3 regions of the Pseudomonas spirodelae genome follow, and region 1 is predicted to be linked to each of the others. Evidence: riboswitches for the same ligand, from Rfam matches in the RefSeq annotation. Region 1 holds a riboswitch; each other region holds the start of a gene.
The links. A riboswitch is a leader RNA that binds a small molecule or an ion and turns the genes downstream of it on or off. The one in region 1 is predicted to bind cobalamin.

Region 2: another riboswitch for cobalamin. It lies ahead of SOP97_RS16905 (energy-coupling factor ABC transporter permease); the one in region 1 lies ahead of SOP97_RS18170 (TonB-dependent receptor family protein).
Region 3: another riboswitch for cobalamin. It lies ahead of cobG (precorrin-3B synthase); the one in region 1 lies ahead of SOP97_RS18170 (TonB-dependent receptor family protein).

Annotation. Positions count from the first base shown of each region.
Region 1 covers NZ_JAYEET010000055.1:25,415-28,658, forward strand. The annotation lists gene SOP97_RS18170 (TonB-dependent receptor family protein) at 1-1,607, opposite strand, end outside; cobalamin riboswitch at 1,708-1,925, opposite strand; gene dxs (1-deoxy-D-xylulose-5-phosphate synthase) at 1,992-3,244, opposite strand, start outside.
Region 2 covers NZ_JAYEET010000051.1:29,818-33,061, forward strand. The annotation lists gene SOP97_RS16900 (acyl-CoA dehydrogenase family protein) at 1-792, shown strand, start outside; cobalamin riboswitch at 894-1,101, shown strand; gene SOP97_RS16905 (energy-coupling factor ABC transporter permease) at 1,156-1,836, shown strand; gene amn (AMP nucleosidase) at 2,196-3,244, shown strand, end outside.
Region 3 covers NZ_JAYEET010000036.1:115,430-118,673, reverse strand. The annotation lists gene SOP97_RS11340 (precorrin-2 C(20)-methyltransferase) at 1-55, opposite strand, end outside; gene SOP97_RS11335 (precorrin-8X methylmutase) at 52-678, opposite strand; gene cobG (precorrin-3B synthase) at 671-2,014, opposite strand; cobalamin riboswitch at 2,115-2,290, opposite strand; gene cbiE (precorrin-6y C5,15-methyltransferase (decarboxylating) subunit CbiE) at 2,349-3,244, shown strand, end outside.

The DNA.
Region 1 (3,244 bases):
CCTTTGAAACTGCCCGCGCGGTACTGCGCATCGGTAAAGCTGTATTGGCCGCCAATGCTCAAGCGCTTAGTTAGTTGGCGCTCTGATTCCAATAGCAGTCCGTCGCGGCGAGTCTTATCCAGATTAATGTTGGCACCCTTACCTTGGAAACCAAGCGGGTTAACGATCTCGGAGTCGTACATCAGCTCATCTTGTAGATCCATTCGATATAGCGTCGCTTGGTAGCGCTGGACGCCGTCTTGCCACTCGATGCCGCTTTCCCACGAGACGCCGGTTTGTGGTTTAAGAAAGACGACGTCAGGCAAGGTAAAGGCATTGTCGTTAACGTTGGCCCAGCGCAGTACATCCTCGCGCTTGATAAACACGCGGGTCTGTTGATTAGCTTGCCAGCTCAAGCCAATGCTGGTGCTGTCTTCGTTATCGCGATGTTTGAGTTGTTCCGATTTATTGTTGTCGTCGGCTTCGCTATTGCGATAGCCCAGGGTCAACGTCACGTCATTACCGAGGCTCTGGCTGAACTGCGTATACCAGTCACGCAGTGTTTGCTGAAATGCGGTGGCGTTGTACTCGTAATCGCTGCTGATGTGGTCGTGGCCCAGCAGCCATTCTGCATTGCCAAGGCTGTTGTCGAAGCGTGCGGTGATACGCGGGCTAAACGTTTCTATACGGGTGCCTTGGATGAACGGCGAAACGAATGACCCGTAGTTGAAGCTTCCGATACCGTCTTGATCGCTCTGGCTGTAATCGAAATGGGTGGTCCAAACATTGTCTAGCTGTTGTTCAAGCGCAAAGCGGTGAACTTGGGTTTTGCTGTTGTTGTAGCCATTGCTGTTTGCGTCATAGCTGGCTTTGCGGTCAGCCCTGCGTTCGGCAAGGCTCAAGCTTCCTGGATACAACAGCTCATCATTCACCGTCTGGTATTCGTATAACGCATGGCCGCTGTCATGGTCATAACGTAGGCGGGCAAAGGCGTTGCTGTAGTTGGCGTTGTTGTGGTCGCGGTAGTTATCGGTGTTGCGGGTTTCGCCGCTCGCATACAACGAGAAGCCGGCGCCCAGCTGTTGGCTGATATGGCCGCGGTAGGCTTCGAGGTCGTGACTGCCGATGCTGCTCTCGATATAGGCTTCATTGCTAGAGGGCGTGCGGGTAATGATGTTGATCACCCCGCCGACGGCTTGGTCACCATAAAGCACCGTCCCCGCCCCGCGAATGATCTCGATGCGCTCAATGTTGGCCAGTGGCACGCTGTTAAAGTCTGGCCCTGCCTGTGAGGGCTGGTTGAGGCGACGCCCATCAACCAGCACCAATGTGTTGTTCGCCGCGTTCTCGCCAAAGCCGCGCAAACTTAGAGCGGCTCGGTTGCCGTCGCCCATGGTGTCGCGTATCTGCAAGCCGGCTTGAGCCCGTAGCACATCAATAAGTGATGAAGCCGCAGTTTCTTCAATCTGCTTGCGATCAATGACCTTAACACTGGCCGGTGCCGGCGCTTTTAGCGCAGTGGCGCGGGTGATCACCAGCGGCGGTAATTCATAGCTGCTGGTATCGGTAGCAGCCAGGGCGAGATTCGGCGCTAGCACCACTGCCAGGGCAAGGCGGGACATTTTCATTTAGAGAATCCTCAAAAGGTCGAAAGACTTTTGAGGAGGGCAGGGGCAAGAACGGGCGCGCGGGCGCAGCCTGAGCTTGACGGTGATGCCCTCCGCAACACCCGTCACATCCAGCAAGGCCGGTCTCCGGACTCTCGACGTGCGTGGCCTCGTCCTTCCCAGATTGCTCCAGTGGCACGTGTGAGGCGACGTGCAGATTCGCTCTGCGGTCGATTACCGTTGCGGGGGCAGCGCCGGAATAGCTCTTTATGAGCGCACCGGCTTCCCGTTTAACGCCGCTTTACGGATAAAGGGCGCACCTTGGCGGAAGTAAAACGCCGCGCACCTTAATGCGCGGTTAAATCTATTACAAGCGAGCTAGGTTCAGCGCGGGATGAGCGGTACTCATACAGCCTGAAATGCGAGCCGGGCGCGTATGGCCGCTTCGATACCGGCGGCATCCAGCCCGCACTCGGCGAGCATCTGCGTGGGCTTGGCGTGCTCGACGTAGTAGTCAGGCAGGCCGAGGTGCAGCAGCGGTTTGAGGATGTTCTCGCGGGCAAGGAATTCGCTGGCCGCACTGCCGGCGCCGCCCATCACGCTGTTCTCTTCAATCGTCACCAGCAGTTCATGGCTGGCGGCCAGTTCACGTACCAGGGCTTCGTCCAGCGGTTTGACAAAGCGCATGTCGACCACAGTGGCATCCAGCGCTTCACCGACCTTGAACGCCTCACTCAGCTGTACGCCGAACACCAGCAGGGCGGTTTGCTTGCCCTGGCGGCGGATAATGCCTTTGCCGATTTCAAGGGGCTCAAGGCCTGGTTCGATGGTCGCATTAGGGCCTGTGCCGCGCGGGTAGCGCACGGCTGCCGGGCCATCGAACAGGTGGCCGGTGGTGAGCATGCGGCGCAGTTCGTTTTCATCACTCGGCGTCATCACCAGCATACCGGGGATGCAGCGCAGGTAGGAAATATCGAAGCTGCCGGCGTGGGTCGGGCCGTCTTCGCCAACCAGCCCGGCACGGTCGATGGCGAACAGCACGTCGAGGTGCTGTACGGCGACATCGTGAATCAGCTGGTCATAGGCACGCTGGAGGAAGGTCGAGTAAATCGCCACCACCGGCTTAACCCCGTCGCAGGCCATGCCGGCGGCCAGGGTGACCGCATGTTGTTCGGCGATGGCGACGTCGAAATAGCGCTCGGGGTAACGTTCGCTGAACGCCACCAAATCCGAGCCTTCTTTCATCGCCGGGGTGATGCCGACCAGGCGTGGGTCTTGCGCGGCCATGTCGCACAGCCACTGACCGAATACGCTGGAATATTTAGGGCCTGTGGGCTGCTTGGCCACGGGCGGGGCGTTGATGGGCTCCAGCTTGGTGATCGCGTGATAGCCAATCGGGTCGACTTCAGCGGGCGCAAAGCCCTTACCTTTCTTGGTCACCACATGCAGGAACTGCGGGCCGTCGAGGTCACGCATATTGCGCAGGGTGGCGAGCAGGCTTGGCAAGTCGTGGCCGTCGATCGGGCCGATGTAGTTCCAGCCGAGTTCTTCAAACAGGGTGCCGGAGACCAGCATGCCCTTGGCATGCTCTTCAGTTTTACGGGCAATCTCCCAGGCACCGGGCAGTTTGGACAGAACTTTTTTGCTGCCTTCACGCA
Region 2 (3,244 bases), on a different contig from region 1:
GAAGAAGGGCGCGGCGTGCCGACGATTATTGAGATGGTCGCGCTAACCCGCTTCGACTGCATGATCGGCTCCAGCGCCCTGATGCGTCAGGCGCTGACCCAGGCCGCGCATCACTGCGCCCATCGCCAGGTCGGCGGTCGCGTGCTCAGCGAGCAGCCGCTGATGCAGAACGTTCTGGCCGACCTGGCTCTGGAAAGTGAGGCGGCGCTGGCGTTAACCCTGCGCATGGGCAAAGCGCTGGACAATCCGCACGACGAACAGGAGGACAAGTTCGCCCGGCTGGTCACCGCCGTGGGCAAGTATTGGATCTGCAAGCGGGCGCCAGCGATGATCAACGAGGCCGCCGAATGCATGGGCGGTGCCGGTTACGTTGAAGACACCATTCTGCCGCGTCTGTACCGCGAAGCACCGGTTAACTCGACCTGGGAAGGCTCGGGCAATGTGCAGTGTTTAGATGTGCTGCGCGCGCTGTCCAAAGAGCCGGGCGTGCTCGATGCGCTGTTTGTCGAATTGGGCGATGGCCATGGTGATGCGCGTTTGAAAGCCCATATCAGCAAGCTGCAGGCGGACTTTCGCGACACCGCCGACATCCAGTATCGCGCCCGTCAACTCACGGAAGATGTAGCCCTGGCGCTGCAAGCCAAGTTGCTGCTGGAGGCCGGTCATGCCGCGGTATCCGATGCCTTTATCGCCAGCCGTCTGGGCGGCCAAGGTGGCCGGGTTTATGGCACGTTGCCGCGCGGTATTGATGTCGACGCTCTGATAGCGCGCGGTGCAGCGCATCTGCTTTAGGGCTTCGACCTCTCTAGCATGGGTGTTTGTGCGAATTGTGGGGTGCGCCTGAAACTTCAGTCGGGCCCTGCTTCGGGTTCTGTCATTTCTGCGTGCAGCCGGGTAAGGTGGCCGCCGATGGTTCCGCAGCGTGTTACGCGAGTGGATGAAAAGGGAACATGGTGGGTACAGCAACACGTACCGAAGCCATGGCTGCCCCCGCAACTGTAAACGGTGAGCGACGCCCATATGCCACTGGCCGCAAGGTTGGGAAGGCGGGTGAAGTATTAAGCCGTGAGCCAGGAGACCTGCCATCGACGCCGGGCACGATGCCCAATCCCTCAATCCAGATCATCGCGCGGTGGGCGCGGTACAGGAATCTCTATGCACATCGAACCCGAAGTTGTTACTGGCGCCAAACTCTTCCTCAGTTATGCCACCGCCGCAGGTGCCCTTGGCCTCACGGCCAAACTTGCCTTCGACAGCATCCGCAGTAACGGCGGCGTTGCCGCTCTGGCCTTGCGTAGCCTGCTGACCACTGCGTTGGTGTTCTGTTTCTTCGAAGTCTTCCCGCATCAGGCGGTGGGCGTTTCCGAGGTGCACCTGATCCTCGGCTCGACCCTGTTGCTGCTGTTCGGCGCGGGTGCAACGGCTGTCGGTCTGTCGCTTGGTCTGCTGCTGCAGGGTCTGCTGTTCGCGCAGTTTGACCTGCCGCAATACGGCATGAACGTCACGACCTTGCTGCTGCCATTATTCGGCATCCACCTGCTGGCCAAGCGCATCATCGCGCCGGGCACCGCCTATGTGGACCTCTCCTACAAGCAGGCCCTGGCACTGTCGACGGCCTATCAGGGTGGCATCGTTGCCTGGGTGGCTTTCTGGGCGGTCTATGGCAACGGTTTCTCCGGCGAGAACCTGGTGGCAGTAGGCAGCTTCGGTCTGGCCTATATGAGCGTGATCCTGATCGAGCCACTGGTCGACCTTGGCGTGCTGGCCGCTGCCAAGGCGTTCTCTGGTTATAGCCGCGCTCCGCTGTTCAATACACGCCTGCACCAGCCAGCCTGATCAGTCCCTGCCAGCTTGCTGGAGTTGCGCTTCAGTGGCCCGGACGGGCTGCTGATGCGCAGCTTAGCCCTAGGCTGAACAGTGATCGCCTGCCAGTTAAGGCTGCCTTGGCGTGTGGTAAAACGCGCCGCGCGGCTTAATACCTGGCGCAGTTGCTGCGCGTTGGCGGTGCTGGTTGCTTGGTTTGCCCCATGGGTATGCCGGGCACGTGACCCGCTGGCGCGCTGCCCCCATAACCGCTGCTCAAGAACTTGCAGGCGCTGCTCAAGTAGCCTGCCTGCGCAGGCAACGCCGCGCTATCGCCCGTGCCGCGTATCAGGGCAAGATAGAGCCATTCTGTTCAGCCAGGAAGGTGCCTTGTGAACCCTTGTTCCGATGACTTTATTGTTGCCAATACCGCTGAAGAGGCGGTGGATCGACTGGCCGCCCTGCATCTGCACGCGACTAGTGGCTTGAGTGCGGCGCTTAAGCGCTACTTGAAAGAGCGCATCAAGCCCGACGCCGCTGAGCAGTGCCAGTTCCGTTATCCCGAGTTGCGCCTGACCTACCTCTGTCAGGGCGAGGCGCCGACCACGGTGCGCGCCTATGCCAAGGTGCAGGTGCCCGGCACCTACAGCGTCACCGTGACTCATCCGGCGGCGTTCCGTAAGTACCTGCTGGAGCAGTTGTGCCCGCTGATGAATGACTTCACCGTGAAGGTCGAGGTGGGCGTCAGCCAGCAGAATATTCCTTACCCTTATGTGGTGGAGCAGGGCGATGAGCTGGCCGGCTCCGGGGTGACGGCAGCCGAGTTGGTGCGGGTATTTCCCAGTACCGACTTGTCTGCGGCCACCGATGGCACCGCCGACGGTTTGTATGACTGGGAAAACACCGACCCGCTGCCGCTGGCGCTGTTCGATGCTGCGCGGGTGGACTTCTCTCTGCGTCGTCTGGTGCATTACACCGGCAGCGACTGGCGCCATGTACAGCCGTGGATTCTGCTGACCAACTACCACCGCTATGTTGACCAATTTATCCGCCATGGTCTGGACATGCTGGTCGGTGAGTCGCGGTTCACCCGTATGGTGCTGCCGGGCAATGTGGTGATCCAGCGCGGCATGGCCGAAGGCGAAATGCAGGCGATTATCGAGAATGTCATCTGGCACCGTTACCAGATGCCGGCCTATCACCTGCAGGCGGATGATGGTCACGGCATCACCCTGGTCAATATCGGCGTCGGGCCCTCCAACGCGAAGAACATCACCGATCACCTAGCCGTGCTGCGTCCGCATTGTTGGCTGATGATCGGCCACTGCGGCGGGCTGCGGCAGTCGCAAACCATCGGCGATTACGTGCTGGCTCACGCCTACATGCGCCGCGACGGCATTCTCGACCGCGTATTGCCGCCGCATATTCCCCTGCCGGCCCT
Region 3 (3,244 bases), on a different contig from region 1:
GGTCGCCGGGGCCGACGCCGATGCCTAGCAGGCGGCCTTTTTGTACGCTCATCACTCCACCTCCGTGGCCAGGGCGTTGACCGCCGCTACCGCCATGGCGCTACCGCCACGGCGGCCGCGCACGATCACATAGGGCACGCCGCGGCTGTCGGCGGCCAGGGCGTCCTTGGATTCTGCCGCGCCGATAAAGCCCACCGGCATACCGATGATCAACGCCGGTTTTGGCGCGCCGGCATCGAGCATTTCCAGCAGGTAGAACAGTGCGGTGGGGGCGTTGCCGATCACCACCACGCTGCCTTCCAGGTGCTCGCGCCAATGTTCCAAGGCGACGGCCGAACGGGTATTGCCGAGTGCGCGTGCTTGCTCAATCACACCGTCGTTATGCAGGGTGCAGATCACCGGGTTGTTGGCGGCCAGGCGCGGGCGGGTGATGCCTTCGGCGACCATCCGCGCATCGCAGAGAATCGCCGCACCCTTGGCCAGCGCGGCGCGGCCGGCGGCCCCGGCACCGGGGGAGAAGCGCAGGTCCTGCACCACATCGACCATGCCGCAGGCGTGGATGACGCGCACGGCGAGCTTTTCCAGATCGGCCGGGATGTTGCTGAGGTCCGCCTCGGCGCGGATGGTGGCGAAGGACTGGCGGTAGATTTCCTGGCCGTCGCGGATGTACTCAAGCATCGCTGTTTCCTGTTGCGCAGTGGGCGGCGAACCAGTCGCCGGCCTCGTCGATAGTCATGGCGCTGGCCAGCAGCTGGCCGAAACCGGCCACCTCGGACGTGCGTTGATAGAGCTGGTAATGCCCGGCGCTGCTGGCCAGCAAGGTAAAGGGCGCGGTATGCGCGGCGGCGCAGGAGCGCGTGCAGGCGCTGAGATGCACCTGCGGCCGCGCTGTGCTGGCGCGCAGGCGCTTGGCGAGCAGCAAGGCGTCGGCTTTGCTGTCGGCCAGGCCCTTGGCGCAGGCGGCTGAGCCGGTGCAGGCGATCAGATTGCTAAGTGGTTCCTGCGCATCGATCAGCAGGCCCAGTTCGGCCAGTTTGTGCAGCAGGTAGTCTGCCGATTGCTCGGGGATATTTGGTAGCAGCAGACCCTGCCAGGGTGTCAGGCGCAGGCTGGCATCGCCAAATTGCTCGGCCAGATCCGCCAGGGCGTTGAGTTGCGAAGCATCGATTCGGCCCAGACGCGCGCTGGCAGCGACCATGCACAGGCCCGCCTGCTGCTGCGGATAAATGCCGATTGCCGCACCCTGGCTGACGGGTGTGCGCGGCCAATCGGTCGGAGCCGTTTGCACGCTAAAGGGCAGACGCGCTTGCAGCTGTTGCAGCAGCTGGCTGGGCGTCATCACACCGAGCAACTGGCGCATCCGGCTGTGTTCGCTCCCAGCCAGATCGAGGAACAGCCTGAGCAGTTGCTCCACCAGCGGCACGGCTTGCTCAATGTCGACCACACCCAGTGGCTTGTCAGTCGGGCAGCCAGCCAGGCCAAAGGCCAGTCGAGCTGGCGAGCCGGACAGGGCGCTAAGCCAGATATCGTGGGGGTGTTGCAGCATCGTCAGGGCTTCGCCGCCGTCGAGCTGAATGGCGAATTTGGCCGAAAGCGCATGCAGTGCTGGGGTGTTTTGCAGCAGATCGAGCAGCGTGGCGGCCAGCGGCCGGGTGTCGAGCAGGGCATGCGGGTCAAGGCCGGCGGCGGGGCTGAGCAGCAAGTTGCGCACATCATCCGCTGCCGGGTTGCTGGGGCCGAGACCGGCAGCGAGCAGGCGCTCGATCAACTCGGCCTGCTGACCAGCCAACACGCCACGAATCTGCAGATTGCTGCGGTTGGTCAGCTCCAGCACACCGCTGGCGCAGCGTTCGGCCGCCTCGGCGATGGCGCGTGCCTGTTTGCTGCTGAGTACGCCGCCGGCCAGCTTGACCCGACAGATACCACCGTCCAGCGCCTGAACGATACGCAGCAGGCCGGGGCACGCGCTGGGGCGTGGTAGTGACGGATCTATGGTGGTGGAATGGTCGCGCAACGGATTCACCAACAACAAAGACGCGGCGACCGAACCAGCAGAGTTCACCCTGGCACAGGGGAACTCAATGGCATCGGTACACCCCGCCCGATGTTGGCACTCGCGACTAGCGTCGTCGGCAGGTCTCCTGGCTGACAGGTCATCATCTGCCGCGGCCTTCCCAGTTTCCCAGTGGCGCAGTTGCGGCAGACTCGCTGTTTACAGTTGCGGGGGCAGCCACGGTTTAACCGTGTTCCCTCTTAGGCCCGTTAGGGCACCGACGAAGGCTGTATTATGCCCGCTTTGTCTAACGCGCAGACACCCTTGCTCGTCAGGCGGGTACAGAGGAGTGGCTATGACGGCCTGGTTAACCCTGGTTGGGATCGGTGAAGACGGCTACGCCGGCCTGGGTGAGGCGGCGCGCCAGGCGCTGAGCGAGGCGCAGTGCATTGTCGGCGCGGCGCGGCAACTGGCGCTGTTGCCGGCCGCGTTACCGGGGCAGCACGAGCTGTGGCCCAGCCCATTCAGCCTAGAGCCGCTGCTGGCGCGACGCGGTACGCCAGTCTGTGTGCTGGCTAGCGGTGATCCGCTGTTTTATGGGGTTGGCGCGAGCCTGGCGCGGCAGTTGCCGGCTGAAGAGCTGCGGGTGTTCTCGTCGCCTTCGTCAGTGTCCCTGGCCGCCGCCCGCATGGGTTGGCCGCTGCAGGAGGTGACGGTGCTGTCGCTGGTGGCGCGGCCGTTGGCGGCGCTGCAGGCGCAGATTTTCCCCGGCGCGCGGCTGCTGCTGTTGAGCAATGACGGCGACAGCCCGGCGGCGGTGGCCGAATTGCTGCGTGCGCGCGGTTTTGGCCCCAGCCGGCTGACCGTACTGGAACACCTGGGCGGCGCTCAGGAACGGCGCATCGACGGCTTGGCTAGTGACTGGGTGCAGGTGCGGGTGGCTGACCTCAATCTGCTGGCGGTTGACTGTGTGGCGGGCGCCGAGGCGCGTTTGCTGCCGCTGACGCCGGGTTTGCTGGATGACGCTTATCAGCACGACGGCCAGCTGACCAAGCGCGATGTACGCGCGATCACCCTGGCGCGTTTGGCTCCAAAACCCGGCGAACTGCTTTGGGATGTTGGCGCCGGCTGCGGCTCCATCGGCATCGAGTGGATGCGCACACACCCCAGCTGCCTGGCCATCGCCATTGAGGCCGACGCTGGGCGTCAGGCGCATATCCAGCACAACCGCGACGCCCTTGGCGTGCCCGG